DNA from 4 places in the Leisingera sp. M523 genome. Region 1 is predicted to be linked to each of the others. Evidence: riboswitches for the same ligand, from Rfam matches in the RefSeq annotation. Region 1 holds a riboswitch; each other region holds the start of a gene.

Evidence for each region. Region 1 has a riboswitch for cobalamin ahead of K3557_RS15240 (hypothetical protein). Riboswitches for the same ligand answer to the same signal wherever they lie in the genome.
Region 2: it holds a riboswitch for cobalamin, as region 1 does, so the genes downstream of both, K3557_RS16260 (SRPBCC family protein) here and K3557_RS15240 (hypothetical protein) in region 1, are expected to answer to the same signal.
Region 3: it holds a riboswitch for cobalamin, as region 1 does, so the genes downstream of both, K3557_RS03715 (ABC transporter substrate-binding protein) here and K3557_RS15240 (hypothetical protein) in region 1, are expected to answer to the same signal.
Region 4: it holds a riboswitch for cobalamin, as region 1 does, so the genes downstream of both, K3557_RS17550 (DUF4198 domain-containing protein) here and K3557_RS15240 (hypothetical protein) in region 1, are expected to answer to the same signal.

The regions. Positions count from the first base shown of each region.
Region 1 is NZ_CP081036.1:3,086,546-3,090,306, forward strand. Features, by position in the region: gene K3557_RS15225 (SRPBCC family protein) at 1-361, shown strand, start outside; gene K3557_RS15230 (serine aminopeptidase domain-containing protein) at 387-1,265, opposite strand; gene K3557_RS15235 (TetR/AcrR family transcriptional regulator) at 1,350-1,940, shown strand; cobalamin riboswitch at 1,959-2,181, shown strand; gene K3557_RS15240 (hypothetical protein) at 2,291-2,695, shown strand; gene K3557_RS15245 (hypothetical protein) at 2,841-3,230, shown strand; gene K3557_RS15250 (protein-tyrosine phosphatase family protein) at 3,249-3,761, opposite strand, start outside.
Region 2 is NZ_CP081036.1:3,293,551-3,297,311, reverse strand. Features, by position in the region: gene K3557_RS16275 (DUF1523 family protein) at 1-457, shown strand, start outside; gene K3557_RS16270 (TetR/AcrR family transcriptional regulator) at 531-1,070, opposite strand; gene K3557_RS16265 (dihydrofolate reductase family protein) at 1,086-1,622, opposite strand; cobalamin riboswitch at 1,894-2,093, shown strand; gene K3557_RS16260 (SRPBCC family protein) at 2,198-3,433, shown strand; gene K3557_RS16255 (hybrid-cluster NAD(P)-dependent oxidoreductase) at 3,438-3,761, shown strand, end outside.
Region 3 is NZ_CP081036.1:783,076-786,836, forward strand. Features, by position in the region: gene K3557_RS03710 (DeoR/GlpR family DNA-binding transcription regulator) at 176-955, shown strand; cobalamin riboswitch at 1,065-1,258, shown strand; gene K3557_RS03715 (ABC transporter substrate-binding protein) at 1,400-2,410, shown strand; gene K3557_RS03720 (iron ABC transporter permease) at 2,407-3,456, shown strand; gene K3557_RS03725 (ABC transporter ATP-binding protein) at 3,453-3,761, shown strand, end outside.
Region 4 is NZ_CP081036.1:3,534,183-3,537,943, reverse strand. Features, by position in the region: gene K3557_RS17575 (alpha/beta fold hydrolase) at 1-104, opposite strand, end outside; gene K3557_RS17570 (MarR family winged helix-turn-helix transcriptional regulator) at 187-705, shown strand; gene K3557_RS17565 (hypothetical protein) at 911-1,117, opposite strand; partial or broken gene K3557_RS17560 (IS5 family transposase) at 1,201-2,283, shown strand; partial or broken gene K3557_RS17555 (transposase) at 2,241-2,438, shown strand; cobalamin riboswitch at 2,552-2,767, shown strand; gene K3557_RS17550 (DUF4198 domain-containing protein) at 2,908-3,693, shown strand; gene cbiM (cobalt transporter CbiM) at 3,704-3,761, shown strand, end outside.

The sequences.
Region 1 (3,761 bases):
CGTGCAGCGGACCGGCGACACCGCCCATCCGGAAAACGGCCTGGCCTGGGATATCGGCTTTCGGTTTCGCGGCAAGCAGCGCGACATCAGGCTGACGCTGGCGTCTTATACCCCGGTCACCGGGCTGGCGCTGACCGGCAGCGGCAGCGGCCTGGACGGCCAGCTTGAGGTTGAGCTGCTGGCGCTGTCGCCGCGGCGGACCCGGATGTCGGTGCAATTGAAGCTGGCGCCGACCACCCTGACCGGCCGGCTGCTGGTGCAATCGCTGAAACTGGCCCGCAGCAACCTCACCCGCCGGTTCAAGCTGCGGCTGGCCGACTATGCCCGGATCACCGAGGAACGGCTGAACCGCTCCGCCTGATCCCAAGGTTTGGCGGGGCGCCGTGCTATTGCGGCGGCAGCAGCCGCGGCCACAGGGCCGCATTGGCGCGGGCAAAGGCGCCCAGGTGGCCAATCTTCTGCACGCCCGCCTCCTGCGGCACCAGCACAGTCCGCCGCTGCGGCACATCGCCAAAGACGTCCCCCAGCCGCCAAACGGCCGCGGGCGGCACAACGCCGTCATCCGCCATCGCATACAAATCCACCGGCACGCCGGTGCCTGCCCATTTGGGCCGCGGCAAGGCCAAGCCGGTTTCCGGCAGGTAGCTGCCGGGCGTGGTGCACCAGCGCCGCCACTGCCAGTACACTCCGGCAGGCAAATCGGCCCCGAACCCCACCGCGCGCCCGGGCAGATAGCCCAAGGCACGGACCAATGGCGGCACATGGCCGAACCAGAAAGCCAGCGCCAGCGCGCGGTAGGGCCAGGGATGATCGTGGTGATGCACCAAGCCGCCCGCAACCACGATCATGCGGGCGACGTCCTTCAGGCCATCCTGCAGGGGCATCAGCATTGCCCCCAGAGAATGGCCGATCACCCACAACGGCACGCCCGCATAGTGCCGTTGCAGTTCGGCCCTGGCGGCTGGCTGATCTTCCAGCGCCCATTGAACCATTGTTACGTCGGAATGGCGCGGATGGCCCCGCGCCGAGTCTCCGAAATCCCGGTAGTCATAGGTCAGGCAGGCCACTTGCTGCTCTGCTGCCAGCCAGCGCGCGAAATGCCGGTAAAAGCGCTGCGGCACCCCGGTTGCGCCATTCAGCACCACTGCTGCCCGCGCCGGCCCCGCAGGGTGGTACAGCCGCCCGGCCAGCATGTGGGTGCCAGATGCAAACCGCAGGGCCTCCTCGCGGATAACCGCGTTATGTTCTGCGCTTTTGTCCAGCATGGCAGCCTCCTGAGTCGTTTGACCTAGACCGATTGGTCTAATTCATCTCTGGACCAATCGGTCCAATGCTGTCAAGTTGCCGCCATGAATGACGTAACGACAGCCAAGGCAGGCGGGACCAGCCTGCCCCCAACCCGCGAGCGGCTGATCCGCGCCGCCGTCGGCCTGTTCCGCAACAAGGGCTACAGCGGCACCGGGCTGGCGGAACTGCTGGCTGAGGCGGGGGCGCCCAAGGGCTCGCTTTATCACCATTTCCCCAGTGGCAAATCCGATCTGGCCCTGGCCGCAGCGGATTGGGCGTCAGGGCAGATGCTGCTGCTGATAGAGGCATCTTTCACCCCGGCGCCCACCTTTCGGGAGGGGGCCAAGACGGTCTGTTACAAACTCGCCAAGCTGTTTGACAAACAAGGAAAATGGAGCGGCTGCCCGGTTTCGGCTACCCTGTTCGAAGGGCCGGAGAACGAGGCGTTCCACCAGCACGCCGCGCATCTGTTCGAGGGCTGGATTACTGAAACCACCCGCCACGCCCGCCGCCTGGGCCTGCCCGAACCTGAGGCCCGCGCGGCGGCGGAGAATTTCTACATCCTGCTGCAGGGCGGCTGGCAGCTGGCCCGGGTGCGGCGCGACTCGGATGTGATCCGGGGGCTGTATTTGCAGATGCAGAAAAACAATTGACGACTCGGGCACCCAACCGCTACCGCTTGTGCTGATGGTTCCCGTGCCACAGAATCTTGTGTCCGGGATGAAAAGGGAACACGGTGCGGCCTGCGCAAGCTGGCCCAGTCCGAGACTGCCCCCGCAACTGTAAGCGGCGAGCGACCCCGATAGAGCCACTGGCCCTCGAAACGAGGCCGGGAAGGATCGGGAAAGCATCGACCCGCAAGTCAGGAGACCTGCCATCAGACGTGTAACTCGAACCCGGGCGGGGTGTCCGGACAGGGTCTGATGGCTGCGGCGGCTGTGATCCGTCTTTCATCCGGTCTCTTGTCCCCATGACCCCCGTGCCACGCGCGGAGGGCGCAGATATGATGTGGACCGACCAGACGCATTTCTATGCGGCAACAGATTGCAAGTATTTGGGGCGCCCCTGCCCCGCGGCACAGCGGATGATCACCAAACTGGCCGAGGCGATGACCAAGGCAAAACCGCTGACGCAAGACGATTTCGAGATCACCGGCACCACCGCACTGGACGGCTGCCCGCGCAGCTGCCCGGCGCAGTTTGCCGCCGGCCACGACCGGATCCGGCTGTATTGCGGTGTCGGTGAAGAGGCGCCGCGCGAGGGGCTGGACCGCTTTGCCGATGCCATCCTCAGCCGCGACGGCACCGGTTTTGCGGCCTCGAAACTGGACGCCCGCCCCTGCGCGCTGATGGAGGCGCTGCCGAAAACGGTGAACGCGCGGGAAGCAGAGCGGATGATGGCACTGTGATCCGCAACCCGAACGGGCTGGTGCGGTTCCCTGCGGCCCGAAACATATCCGGCTGACAGAAATGTGTTCGGCATCAGGCTGGCCCGTCTGCCTGATCGGCTCTAGGCAATTCCCGGTATTCAGACTTTATGCAAGGGGATTGCCAATGTTTAAGACCTTTCTGCCGGCCTGTGCTGTCATGAGTGCCTGCGCAACATTTGCCGCCGCCGAACAGCCGCTGTCCACCGGAGAGATCATGGACCTGCTGACCGGGAAAACGATTGAAGGGCTGCATTTCGAGAGCCATACCCGCCAGTATTTCTCGGAGTCCGGACTGACGCTCTGGATCAAGCAAGGCGACGCCGCCCCTTCGGAAGCACGTTATAAAATCGAAGACGGCCAGTACTGCTCCAGCTGGTCCGGATTATGGAACACACCGGAATGGGGCTACTATGCCATTGTGAAAGATGCGGAGCAGGGGCTTTACTATTTTCATGGTGAAAACTTCCGGGCGCCTTTTATCATCGGTAGAGGTTTTGATCTGAGCTTCGACTAGCCCCAGTGGCGGCGCTGGTCACCGCCCGGCAGCCTGCGCACCGGCACAGGCCCAATCCAGCTGCTCCTCCGTCTCGACCGCGCAGGGCCGTACCGCCCGCAGCCGGATCAGCGCCTGCGCCGGGGCTTCGCCGCATTCGATCATCAGCCGCAGCACCGCCATGCCGGAGCGCCCGCAGCCGCCCCTGCAATGCACCAGCACCCGGCCGCCGCCGGACAGTGCTTGCCGTGCAGACCGGCTGGCCGCCGCCCATTTCACCGCCACAGCGGGCGGCGGCACCTGGAAATCCGGCACCGGCAGGTGCAGCCAGCGGCAGGCCATGCTTTGAATATCAATCCCCAGCCGCGGCACCCCGGCTGCTGCATGCTCGGCCTCGGTGGTCATTGAGATGACCAGCCCCGGCCTCCACTGATAGATCTGGATCAGGTCATTGCGGTAATCGCCTCCCGCCCCGGGCAGCGGGCATAGCGCCAGAATACCGCCGCCTGCTGACAGTGCGTGGATGGTCAGGCCTGCCGGCGCCGCGCCGTC
Region 2 (3,761 bases), 210 kb from region 1:
CGATGTGCAGTTCATCCAGGCGGTGCGCCCCAATGGCCGCAATATCGTGTACCGGAATGAGGATACCGGCTGGAATTGGCCGCCTTATTTCAAGTTCGATACCGCCAATCTGTATACTGATGCCAATGACAGCATCTCAACCAAGGCGAACCCGGAGTGGGTAGCGGTGATGCACTACGGCTGGCGCAATGAATTCCTGTCGGTCTTCCCCAACGCGGTGACGATCAACCCGGTTGCGGGACCGGAGGACAAGCCAACCAACTGGTTCACGATCATTGTTCTGGTGCTTCTGGCGGCGGTGTTCTGGGCCGTCTATGTGCGCTGGCGCCGCTTCCGCCGGGCGCGGATCGACCCGATGGTCGAAAATGTCGAAGACAGCCTGTATGCCGCGGGCGATGCGCTTGCCGAGCGCAGGGGGCGGTTCCGGCGCTGGCTGGACAGCTGGAAGTCGAAGTGACGAGAGGGGCCGCGGGCCGGGCGGCTCTGAAATATGCAAACGGATGCGCGGGCCCGTTCGGGCCCGCATTTTTTTACTCGATACGGTCGAGCACCCAGTCCAGCGCCGGGGTGAAATCGCCAGCCGAAAGCGCCCCGCGTGGTGCCGCGGCGGCAGCAAAGGCGAAGCCGTGTGTGTAATCCACCAGCAGGCAAAGAATGGTGCGGGCCTCTGCGCCAGATACGCCTGCGGCGGTGATTTCCGCCTCGATCAGCCGGGTCAGCCCGGTCAGGGAGGGGCCGATCAGGGCCGGATTTTCCAGGATGCACTTTGCAAGTTCCGGATGCTTGGTCACTTGGGCGCAATAGCGGGTCATCAGATCGCGCAGCCGCAGTTTGGGCGTTGCCGCTTCAGACGGGGTGTCTGAACCTGCAAACGCAATGGCGACGAGGGATGCAATCATCTCGTCCTTGGTTCCGGCGTGATGGGCAACGGCCATCGGGGTGACGCCAAGCGCCTCTGCCAGTGCTTTGAAGGTGAGGGCCTTGCTGCCGCCCTCATCGAGCAGCTGCAGGGCCGTTTTCAGCACATCATCCTTGCTGAGGGTCCGGCTGCCCCTGGGCGGGCGGCCCATGCGCGGGGGCATCGGTCAGGCTACCCGGAACGTGGTCTGGACCATGCCGGTGGGCAGGATGCGGGAGCTTGCCACCTGGAGGTCGATGTCCCGGTCCAGGCTGCCGAACAGCGGAATGCCGCTGCCGATCAGAATCGGGACCGTTGTGATGGTCAGATCGGTGATCAGCCCCTGGCGCAGGAAGGACTGCACCATCCGTCCGCCGTCGATATAGGCGCGGGTCCAGCCCTCTTCTTGCAGCTCCTGCATAAGGTCTGCGGGTGCGGCGGTGCTGAGGCGCACCTTGTCCTTCAGCTTCTCGGGAATGTCCTGTTCGGTCAGGCTGTTGCTGAGGACCACAACAGGTTTGCTGTAGGGCCATTGGCCGAACCCGAGCAGGGTGCGGAACGATCCGGTTCCCATGACCAGCCCGTAGACGCTGTCCATGAAGGCGGCAAAGCCGCCATCGTCATCTTCGGCAACAGGCTGTTTGTGCAGCCAATCCAGCGAATGGTCCTGGCGGGCCACAAAGCCGTCGAGGCTGGTGGCGATGAAGACGTGGCCGGTGGTCATCGGATTCTCCTGTGCACGCATTTAATTATACGAAATATAATTAAGTGCACGCCGCGTTCCAAGGGGCCGGCGCAAGATTCACTGCGTGCGAATCGATTCGGTGGATCAGCAGCGGGTAACCGCATGAAAGATAAGCGCTTGCCGCAAACGGGCTGGCGGATGCCGGTTTGAGTTTCTGGACATCCCTGTCCCGCCCGGCTCGGCAAACATGCATGTCTTTTTCCGGTTTTTGCGGGTCGGTTTTGTTTCCGATGGCGGGAAATTTTTCAGGCAATACCGCAGATAGCAAGGTGCCGCCCCTTGGGGCGGAGAATTGGGAAGCTGGTGAAACTCCGGCACTGCCCCCGCAACGGTGACCCCGGGCAAGGCATGGCAATGACCACTGAAGCAAGCGCTTCGGGAAGGTGCCAGGCCCCGCCGCCGAATGGCCCCGGGACAGTCCGGAAACCAGCCTTGCCATGAAAACGTCAACCGCGGACGGCGGCGGGGCGGTTGCGGCGCGTGTCCGCAATCCCTTTGCCTATGCCTGCGACCAAGCCAACACGCCGCGGGGATGCGGCAGAGGAGAGAAGCAGATGCTTCACGACAGCGAAATTCTGGCCAAGCTGATGGCGCGGCAGAAAAACTATTCTCTGGAACAGGCGTTCTATACCGATCCGGGTGTTCTGGACCTGGACCTGCGGCAGATCTTCTACCGCGAGTGGCTGTTTGCCATTCCCGCCTGCGAAGTGCCGAAACCGGGCAACTATGTGACCCATCAGGTGGGGTCGTATAACGTCATCATCGTGCGTGGCACTGATGGCGAAGTGCGTGCTTTCCACAACGCCTGCCGCCACCGCGGTTCGGTTGTGTGCAAGGCGAAGAAAGGCAATTCGCCCAAGCTGGTCTGCCCCTACCACCAGTGGACCTACGAGCTGGACGGCAAACTGCTGTGGGCGCGGGACATGGGGCCGGATTTCGATGCCTCCAAACACGGGCTGAAGCCGGTGCATTGCCGCGACCTGGCCGGGCTGATCTACATCTGCCTGGCGGATGAAGCGCCGGATTTTAACGGTTTTGCCGAGGTGGCCCGCCCCTATCTGGAGCCGCATGATCTGGGCAATGCCAAGGTGGCCTTTGAAAGCTCGATCATTGAGAACGGCAACTGGAAGCTGGTCTGGGAAAACAACCGCGAGTGCTACCACTGCGGCGGCAACCACCCGTCGCTGTGCCGGACCTTCCCCGAGGATCCGTCGGTGACAGGCGTTGAGGGCGGCGAGACCCCGCCGCATCTGCAAAAGCACTTTGACCGGATCGAAGCGGCAGGCTGCCCGGCGCAGTTCCGCATGGATGCGCGCGGCCAGCACCGGCTGGCACGGATGCCGCTGAACGAAGGCGCTGAAAGCTACACCATGGACGGCAAGGCGGCAGTGGCCAAGCCGCTGGGCCGGGTGCCCTTTGCGGATGCCGGCACGCTGCTGAAGTTCCATTATCCGACCACCTGGAACCACTTCCTGCCGGATCATTCCCTTGTGTTCCGTGTCACTCCGATCAGCCCGACCGAGACCGAAGTCACCACCAAATGGCTGGTGCACAAGGATGCGGTTGAGGGCCAGGACTATGACATCAAGCGCCTGACCGAGGTCTGGATGGCGACCAATGACGAGGACCGCATCGTGGTCGAGGACAACCAGCAAGGCATCAACTCCCCCGCCTATGAACCCGGCCCCTATTCCGAAGTGCAGGAAAGCGGCGTCATTCAGTTCTCCAACTGGTATGCCGAGCATCTGACCCGCGCGCTGACCGGCCGCCATCTGATTGCGGCGGAGTAAGATCATGGGATTGCAGGCCAATTTTGAGACATTGGACGAAACCCTGGCGTGGAAGGATGACGAGATGCTGGAATGCGTCTCGGTTGTTCCGGAAGCTCCGAACACCGCCACCTTCAGCTTCCGCGCGCCGTCCGGCGCGTGGTTTAAATACCAGCCGGGCCAGTTCCTGACACTGGAACTGCCGGTGCCGGAAGGGACCGTCTGGCGCACCTACACCATCAGCTCGTCGCCCTCGCGGCCATTGTCGATCTCGGTAACGGTCAAGGCCCAGGGCGACAGCATCGGCACCCGCTGGATGCTGGACCATCTGCGCCCCGGCAGGATCCTG
Region 3 (3,761 bases), 1.8 Mb from region 1:
TCTTGGCGTCGCCTGTTATGATGGTGCGGCGATTGTGCCGATCAGTCAATAAAAAACCACAATAAACCACAATTCCTTCGAGGAAAGCGGGTTTTGAGGCGGACAGGCGCGGTATCCGAGGGTTCATGTGTTGTTTTTTGTGGCTTTCTGGCGTAGCAACACAACAGGAGGCCCAATGACCAAAAGCCGCAAAACCACCAATCAGCGCGAAGAAGAAATCCTGCGGGCGCTGCAACAGGCAGGCGGGTCCTGCCGGGTCAGCTATCTGGCCGGCAGGCTGGGCGTGTCCAATGAAACCATCCGGCGCAATATCCGCACGCTGGAGGATGCCCAGGCGGTCCGCAAGGTGCACGGCGGGGTGCATCTGGTTGAAGATGTGAACGAGCTGCCGCTGCAAAGCCGGATGGACACACACGCCTCAGAAAAGCAGCGTCTGGCCATCGAGGTTGCCAAGACCATCAGCGACGGGGATTCGGTCTTTTTGGATGTCGGCTCCACCACCGCCTATGTAGCGCAGGAGCTGCGGCAGCGGTCAAACCTCTTTGTGGTGACCAATTCCGTGCTGGTGGCCCATGCGCTGGCCTCGCGCAACAACAACCGGGTGTTTCTGGCGGGCGGCGAGCTGCGCCCGCATGACGGCGGTGCCTTCGGGGCCGAAGCGCTGGATCTGGTGCGGCGGCTGAACGTGCAGTTTGCCATCTTTTCGGCCGGGGCGATCAATGCCGAACTGGGCTTCATGCTGCATGATCTCGAAGAGGCTAACCTGGCCCGTGTCGCGGCGGCCAATGCGCAGGTCCGGATTGTTGTGGCCGATCATGACAAGTTCAACAAGCGCGCACCGGTGTCGGTCGGCAAGGATACAAAATTCGAGGTCTTCTATACGGACGCACAGCCGCCGCAGGCCATCAAGGACATGCTCAAGGCGATGGATACTGATCTGATCGTGGTCGAATAACCGGGCAGGGCCGTCATCCGGACAAGACGCGGCCCAGTTGCTCTGGCTGCGCCCGGTTTGCAGAATTCCCTCTGCATCAAAACTTTTTCTTGCCGCAACGAAAGGGATGCGCTACCCGCGCATTACCGGTCCCGAAAGGGCTAAGAGGGAATCCGCGGTGCCTGCCGGCGCCAAACGGAACTGCCCCCGCAACTGTAGGCGGCGAGAGCTGTGCCATGACGTCACTGGGCCAAAACGGTCCGGGAAGACGGCACAGTCATTGACCCGCCAGTCAGGAGACCTGCCGGTGAAAACCGAAAGACACCGGGCGGGGTTGTCCGGGGAGGTTGCCGGTAAGATGCGCCGCCGTTTTCCGGTGCCGCAAGCGGGGGCCAGACCCTCAGCCTTACCGGTCAATGCCCTTTCACCCGTTCTCCGGTCATTGACACATGGAGATCGAATATCATGTTTTTGCGTTCCGGCCTGATCGGCCTTTCCTTCATCGCTGCCGCACAGGCTGCGGCGGCCAGCGAAACCTTTCCGCTGACCATAGAAAACTGCGGCCAGTCGGTCACCTTCGAGGCGCCGGCAGCGTCTTCGGTAACGGTTGGCCAGGCGGCGACCGAAGTGCTTTACGCGCTGGGGCTGGGCGATAAGGTGCTGGGCACCTCGGTCTGGTTCAACGACGTGCTGCCCGAATACGCAGACATGAATGCCAAGATCGACCGTCTGGCCGACAACGACCCAAGCTTTGAAAGCGTGGTCGCCAAACGCCCCGGTCTGGTGGCAGCGCAGTACGAATGGCACGTCGGCCCGGAAGGCGTCGTTGCCAAGCGCGAGCAGTTTCATGACCTCGGCATTCCGACCTATGTGATGCCCGCCGATTGCGTCGGCAAAGACAACACCACCGGCGGCGACGGCACCCGCACGCAGATGTTCACCACCGGCAGCCTGTATCAGGGGATCGAGGAACTGGCGGCGATTTTTGGCGAGGCTGAAAAGGGCGCCGAACTGGTCGCCGATTACAAGGCGCGCGAGGCTGCGGCGGTTGCCAAGGCGCAGCAGGTCGCGCTGGAAGATGCCTCTGCCGTGTTCTGGTTCTCGTCGCCTGAGATGGAAAGCGACCCGTTTGTGGCCGGCCAGAAGGGCGCGCCGGGTTACATGATGCAGCAGCTGGGCCTGCGTAATGTCGTTGAGACCGACGAGGAATGGCCAACGGTCGGCTGGGAGACCATCGCCAAGGCCAATCCGACGGTGATTGTGATTGCCCGCATGGACCGCCGCCGCTTTGCCGCGGATGACTATGAAAAGAAGCTGGACTTCCTGCGCAATGATCCGGTGGCGAGCCAGATGGATGCAGTCAAGAACAACCGCATCGTTGTGATGGACGCCCAGGCGATGGATGCCACCATCCGTGCCATTCCGGCGCTGGAGGATCTGGCTGCTGAACTCAGCGTGATCGGCACCAGCCAGTGAGTGCAGCCGCTGCAATCACATGGCAGGGCGTCAAGGGCGCGTGCCTGGCCTTGCCGGTGCTGATTGCGGCGGTTCTGGCAGGCGCAATGATCGGGGAAACGGCGCTTGCGCCTGACCTTGTGCTGTCGGTTCTGGCCAATAAGCTGGCCGGGGCAGCGCTGCCGGTTGATCCGATAGATCAAGGCATTATCTGGAGCTACCGGCTGCCGCGGGCGCTGGTGGCGGGGGCCTGCGGGGCGGCGCTGGCGGTGGCGGGCGTGGTGCTGCAGGCGTTGCTGCGCAATGCGCTGGCAGATCCCTATATCCTGGGCATTTCCGCCGGCGCCTCGACCGGGGCGGTTGCGGTGACCATTGCAGGGCTTGGCGGCGGTGCGCTGTCGTTGTCCTTTGGCGCTTTTAACGGCGCGCTGCTGGCCTTTGGCTTTGTTGCCGTGCTGGCCCGGGCCGCCGGGGCCGGCGGCAGCCGCGCTGCGGCAGCGCAAATTGTGCTGGCCGGCATTGCAGGCTCGCAGCTGTTCAACGCGCTGACTGCTTTTATCATCGCCAAATCCGCCAACGCCGATCAGGCCCGCGGCATCATGTTCTGGCTGATGGGCAATATGGGCGGCGTGCGCTGGCCGGATGTGTGGCTGGCAGTGCCGCTGGCGCTGGCGGGCTGGGTCGTCTGCCGGTTCCATGCGCGGGCGCTGGATGCCTTTACCTTTGGCACCGATTCAGCAGCCTCGCTGGGCATTCCGGTGCGGCGGGTGCAAGTTATCCTGATCTTTGCCACCGCGCTGACCACAGCGGTGATGGTGTCCATCGTTGGCTCGATCGGCTTTGTCGGCCTGGTGATCCCGCATGCGGCGCGGTTCCTGGTTGGTCCCGGGCATCGCAGGCTGATGCCGGCCGCGGCGCTGACCGGGGCGGTGTTCCTGATTGGCGCAGACATCGTGTCCCGGATCATAATCCCTGGCCAGGTGCTGCCCATCGGCGTTGTCACAGCCCTGATCGGGGCGCCGTCCTTTGCGGTGATCCTGGTGCGCGGAAGAAGGGCTGCGCGATGAAGATCGAAGCCCGCAGCCTGTCTTACTCCATCCGCGGCAAGCTGCTGTTGTCTGATGTCTCATTGACGGTGCAGCCGGGTGAGACCCTGGCGCTGGTCGGTCCGAACGGGTCCGGGAAATCCACGCTGATGCGGCTGCTGGCGGGGTTGGCACGCCCATCGCATGGCGAGGTTCTGCTGGCGGAAAAACCCTTGGCACAGCTAACCCGCAGAGAGGTCGCCCAGCGGACCGCGATTGTCGAACAGCAGGCCGATACTGCCGAGCGCATCACCGCACGGTCGGTGGTGGAACTGGGGCGGACGCCC
Region 4 (3,761 bases), 450 kb from region 1:
GTTCCCTCAAAGGTCTCTTCGGCAGGGACCGCAATCAGGTGCGGATCATGGCCTGGCGCGGATTGCTGCGATGCCGGTTCACTGGTCTGAAGGTCAACGGTCATTGGGCTTCTCCATTATATATGTGTGAGTCACATATATAAATGACCTCTTCCAATTCAAGTGTGTGAGGCACATATTCCTCGTATGACGGATGATTCACGGCGGACTGCGAATTTACTGGGGGCGGCGGTGCTCTGCCTGCATGATGAACTGAGGACGGTTCTGGCGAGGCAGTTCCACCGCTCCGGAGAAGGGCCTGCGGCGCTTTGCGCGCTGGGTCACCAGCCAGGTTTGTCGAACGACGCACTGAGCCGGCTTTTGGATCTCACCCATACAGGCACGGTGCGCCTGATCGACAGGCTGGCCGAGGACGGCCTTGTCAGGCGACAGGCGGCGGAGCACGACAAGCGCAGCATTGCGCTTTATCTCACAGAAGCCGGCCAAGCCGCTCGGGAGAACATACTGCGCGAGCGGCTGGCCGCACTGGAGGCAGTGACCGGCAGCCTGTCTGATGACGAGCAAAGGGACCTGGCCCGGCTGCTGGAAAAACTGCTGCAAGCTGCTGCCGGTGACGACACGCACAAGCTGCGGACCTGCCGGCTGTGCGACAGCCGCGCCTGCACAAACTGCCCGATACTGGTGCCTTTAAACGGGCCGGACTGAGGCGTCCGGCAATAGTGCCAGGCCTTGTTGCGCAAACGTCGAGGGGGAGCTCGTGAAGCCAGCGTGGCAGCCCAAATTGCCGGATCAGATACCTGCCGGCGGAGAAACCGGTTAGAACTTACTTAATCCGGAACCAAACCGTGCCGGAAGTCTGCATCGGGCTGCGGCCAGGGTGCTAGCCGGTCTGGTAGCCCCGGACGTAAGCTCAGGTGGCGTCTGCTTTGCGGCCTCGGAGCGCTTGGCTGCTGTTGTCCAGATTTGCAGGTTTTCCGATCAGCAAACTGGCAAATCCATACACCATTGCCCATAATGGAGTTCCGAAATCATGCGGGTCCAGATTGCCGAGGCCCCGCGCTTTCATTATGCTCGTCAGTTCTTCAATAAAGGTGTTGTATGTAGCGCTGCTGGCCACGCGCGCTACATTGGAGGGGCGTTGTTGCAGAACTCTGAGTTCTAAGGATTCACATCACGAATCCATTCGGTTAGACGGGGCAGATGAGCAAGCCCGCACCTGCCCGCTACCGTACGACGAATTGGTCCAGCTACAACGATGCGCTCAGAAAGCGCGGGTCGCTTCTGATCTGGTTGGACGAAGAGATGACCTGGCTCGCGCCGCCTGATGGCAGCCCCGGTCGCCCTGCGGTTTTCTCGGATGCGGCAATCCAGTTCTGCCTGTCGATCAAGGTTCTGTTCAAGCTGCCTCTCCGGCAGACCGTCGGGATGGTCACCAGCCTTTTGCACCTGGCGGGTCTGGACTGGCCCGTTCCGGATTTCTCTACGCTGTGCCGCCGACAGAGTGAGATGGGACCGTGGCCCCAGTGGGGCCGCGTAAGCCCATAGAACGCTGGCCGTCCAGATCCCATATCGCCGCGCCGATGGGCCGCTGAACCTGCTTGTGGACAGCACCGGGATCAAGTTCCTTGGCGATGGTGAGTGGCAGGCCCGCAAGCACGGCGTTCAGGGGCGGCGCCAATGGCTGCCCGGCAGTTGATTGCAGAGCAATCAATGAGAGGGGCGCAAGGTTCATCTTGCGATGGACGCTGCCACGTCTGACATCCGTGCCGTCGAATTCACCCCCAGCCGCGACGGCCCCTCTCGTGGTTATGCTGCGCAAACCACTGCCGGGCAGTGGACAGCCCGGTCTTACCGGACTTGTTGGGTCAGTTCCCCGAGGACGAAGACATCGGCACCGTGATCGCCGATGGTGCCTATGACACGCGACGCTGCCATGCCGCGATCCTCGAACGCGACGCGGCCCCGATCATCCCGATCCGCAAGAATGGCCGGTTGTGGAAAGAAGATTGTCCGGCTGCGCAGGTCAGAGACGAAACTCTGCGAGCCACCCGACACTACGGTCGAGCCTTCTGGAAGCGCTGGACAGGATACCACGTCCGAAGCCGGATCGAGGCAAAGATGCGCTGCTTAAAGGCATTCGGCGAGCGCATTGCCGCAAGAGACCCCGACCGCCAACCCGCCGAGATCCATATCCGCATCGCACTCATCAACCGCTTCAACGCACTCGGCACCGCTGAGATTATTGCGAGAGCTTCAACGCACGGTTCAGGGACGAGTTCTTGAACGGCGAACTCTTCTACAGCCTGCGCGAGGCGCAAATCCTCATCGAAGAATGGAGGAAACACGACAACACCAAACGCCCTCATAGTGCTCTGGGCTATCGCCCACCGGCGCCGGAAACCATCGTCCAGATGGACCCAAGGCAAGTCATGCACTAACAATCAAACTGGACCATTCAAGTGGGGCTGATCAATCATGGAGCACCGCAAGGAAGTACTCATTCGGCAACTGAACAGAAGACGGGAAGCTTGACTCAGTAAAATGGTTTTGCCATTCAGCCAGTGTGACCGGTTCCGCGAGTGTTTCAATGCGCAGCGGAAGAAATAGGGAACACGGTGCGGCGTACCCATAAGGGACCAAATCCGTGACTGCCCCCGCAACTGTGAGCGGTGAGTGACGCTGAACATGCCACTGGGATCTTTCCCGGGAAGGCCAGCCGAACCAAGACCCGCGAGTCAGGAGACCTGCCGGACACAGGACAAAGACTTCGCTAGCGGAGTGTCTGCCCTTTTCCACCGGACGCCGGGGTGCGCGTCTGGCGCGGCTGCCGTTCAGGCTTCTCCGTGCCACTATCCCCGTTGTTCATTCCTGATTGCAGGTGCGCCTGTGTCGTCGAATGAGGACGAAATGAAACTGAAATATCTGGCTGCAGCTCTGGCCGTATCCCTGCCGGTCACCGCATCGGCGCATTTCCAGCTGAACTACACTGAAAACGTGCTGATCGGGAAGCCCGGCGATGTGCCGATGGGGCTGGTGTTCTGGCACCCGCTGGAAAACGGCCATGTGATGGACATGGGCAAACCAGAAGAATTTTTTATGGTTCACAAGGGCGAAAAGGTTGATCTTTCGGACCGCTTGGAACCGGCCACATTCAAGGGCGCGGAGAACGAAGCCGCCGCCTACAGGGCGTCGATTCCGGTCAAGCGCTCGGGCGACTATGTGGTGGTGACTGTGCCCGCGCCCTACTACGAGGAAAGCGAAGACATCTATATTCAGCAGATTTCCAAAGTCGTGCTGAACCGCAACACCCTGCCCACCGATTGGGATCAGCCAGTGGGCCTGGAAACCGAGATCCTGCCGCTGAACAAGCCCTATAACGTCATTGTTGGCTCTACCTTCTCGGGTCAGGTGCTGGCGGATGGCAAGCCGGTTCCGGGCGCCGAAATCGAGGTTGAGTTCATGGCATCAGAGCCGGACCTTGCGGCTTTTTCCACAACCAACCCGACGGTTCAGCCGATGTCCGGCGGCGCCATCGTTGCGATCGCAGACCAGAATGGCGTCTTTTCCTTTGGCATTCCGAAAGCGGGCCACTGGGGATTTGCCGCCCTCGGCTCCGGCCCGGCGACTGAGCATGACGGCAAGGAGCTTAGCCAGGACGCTGTGTTGTGGATCCACGCTGAAGAGCTGAAGTGAGAATAGCACCATGCATATCGTAGACGGCGCACTGTCGAATCCGGTTGTGATCGGCGGCGCGGTTGCCG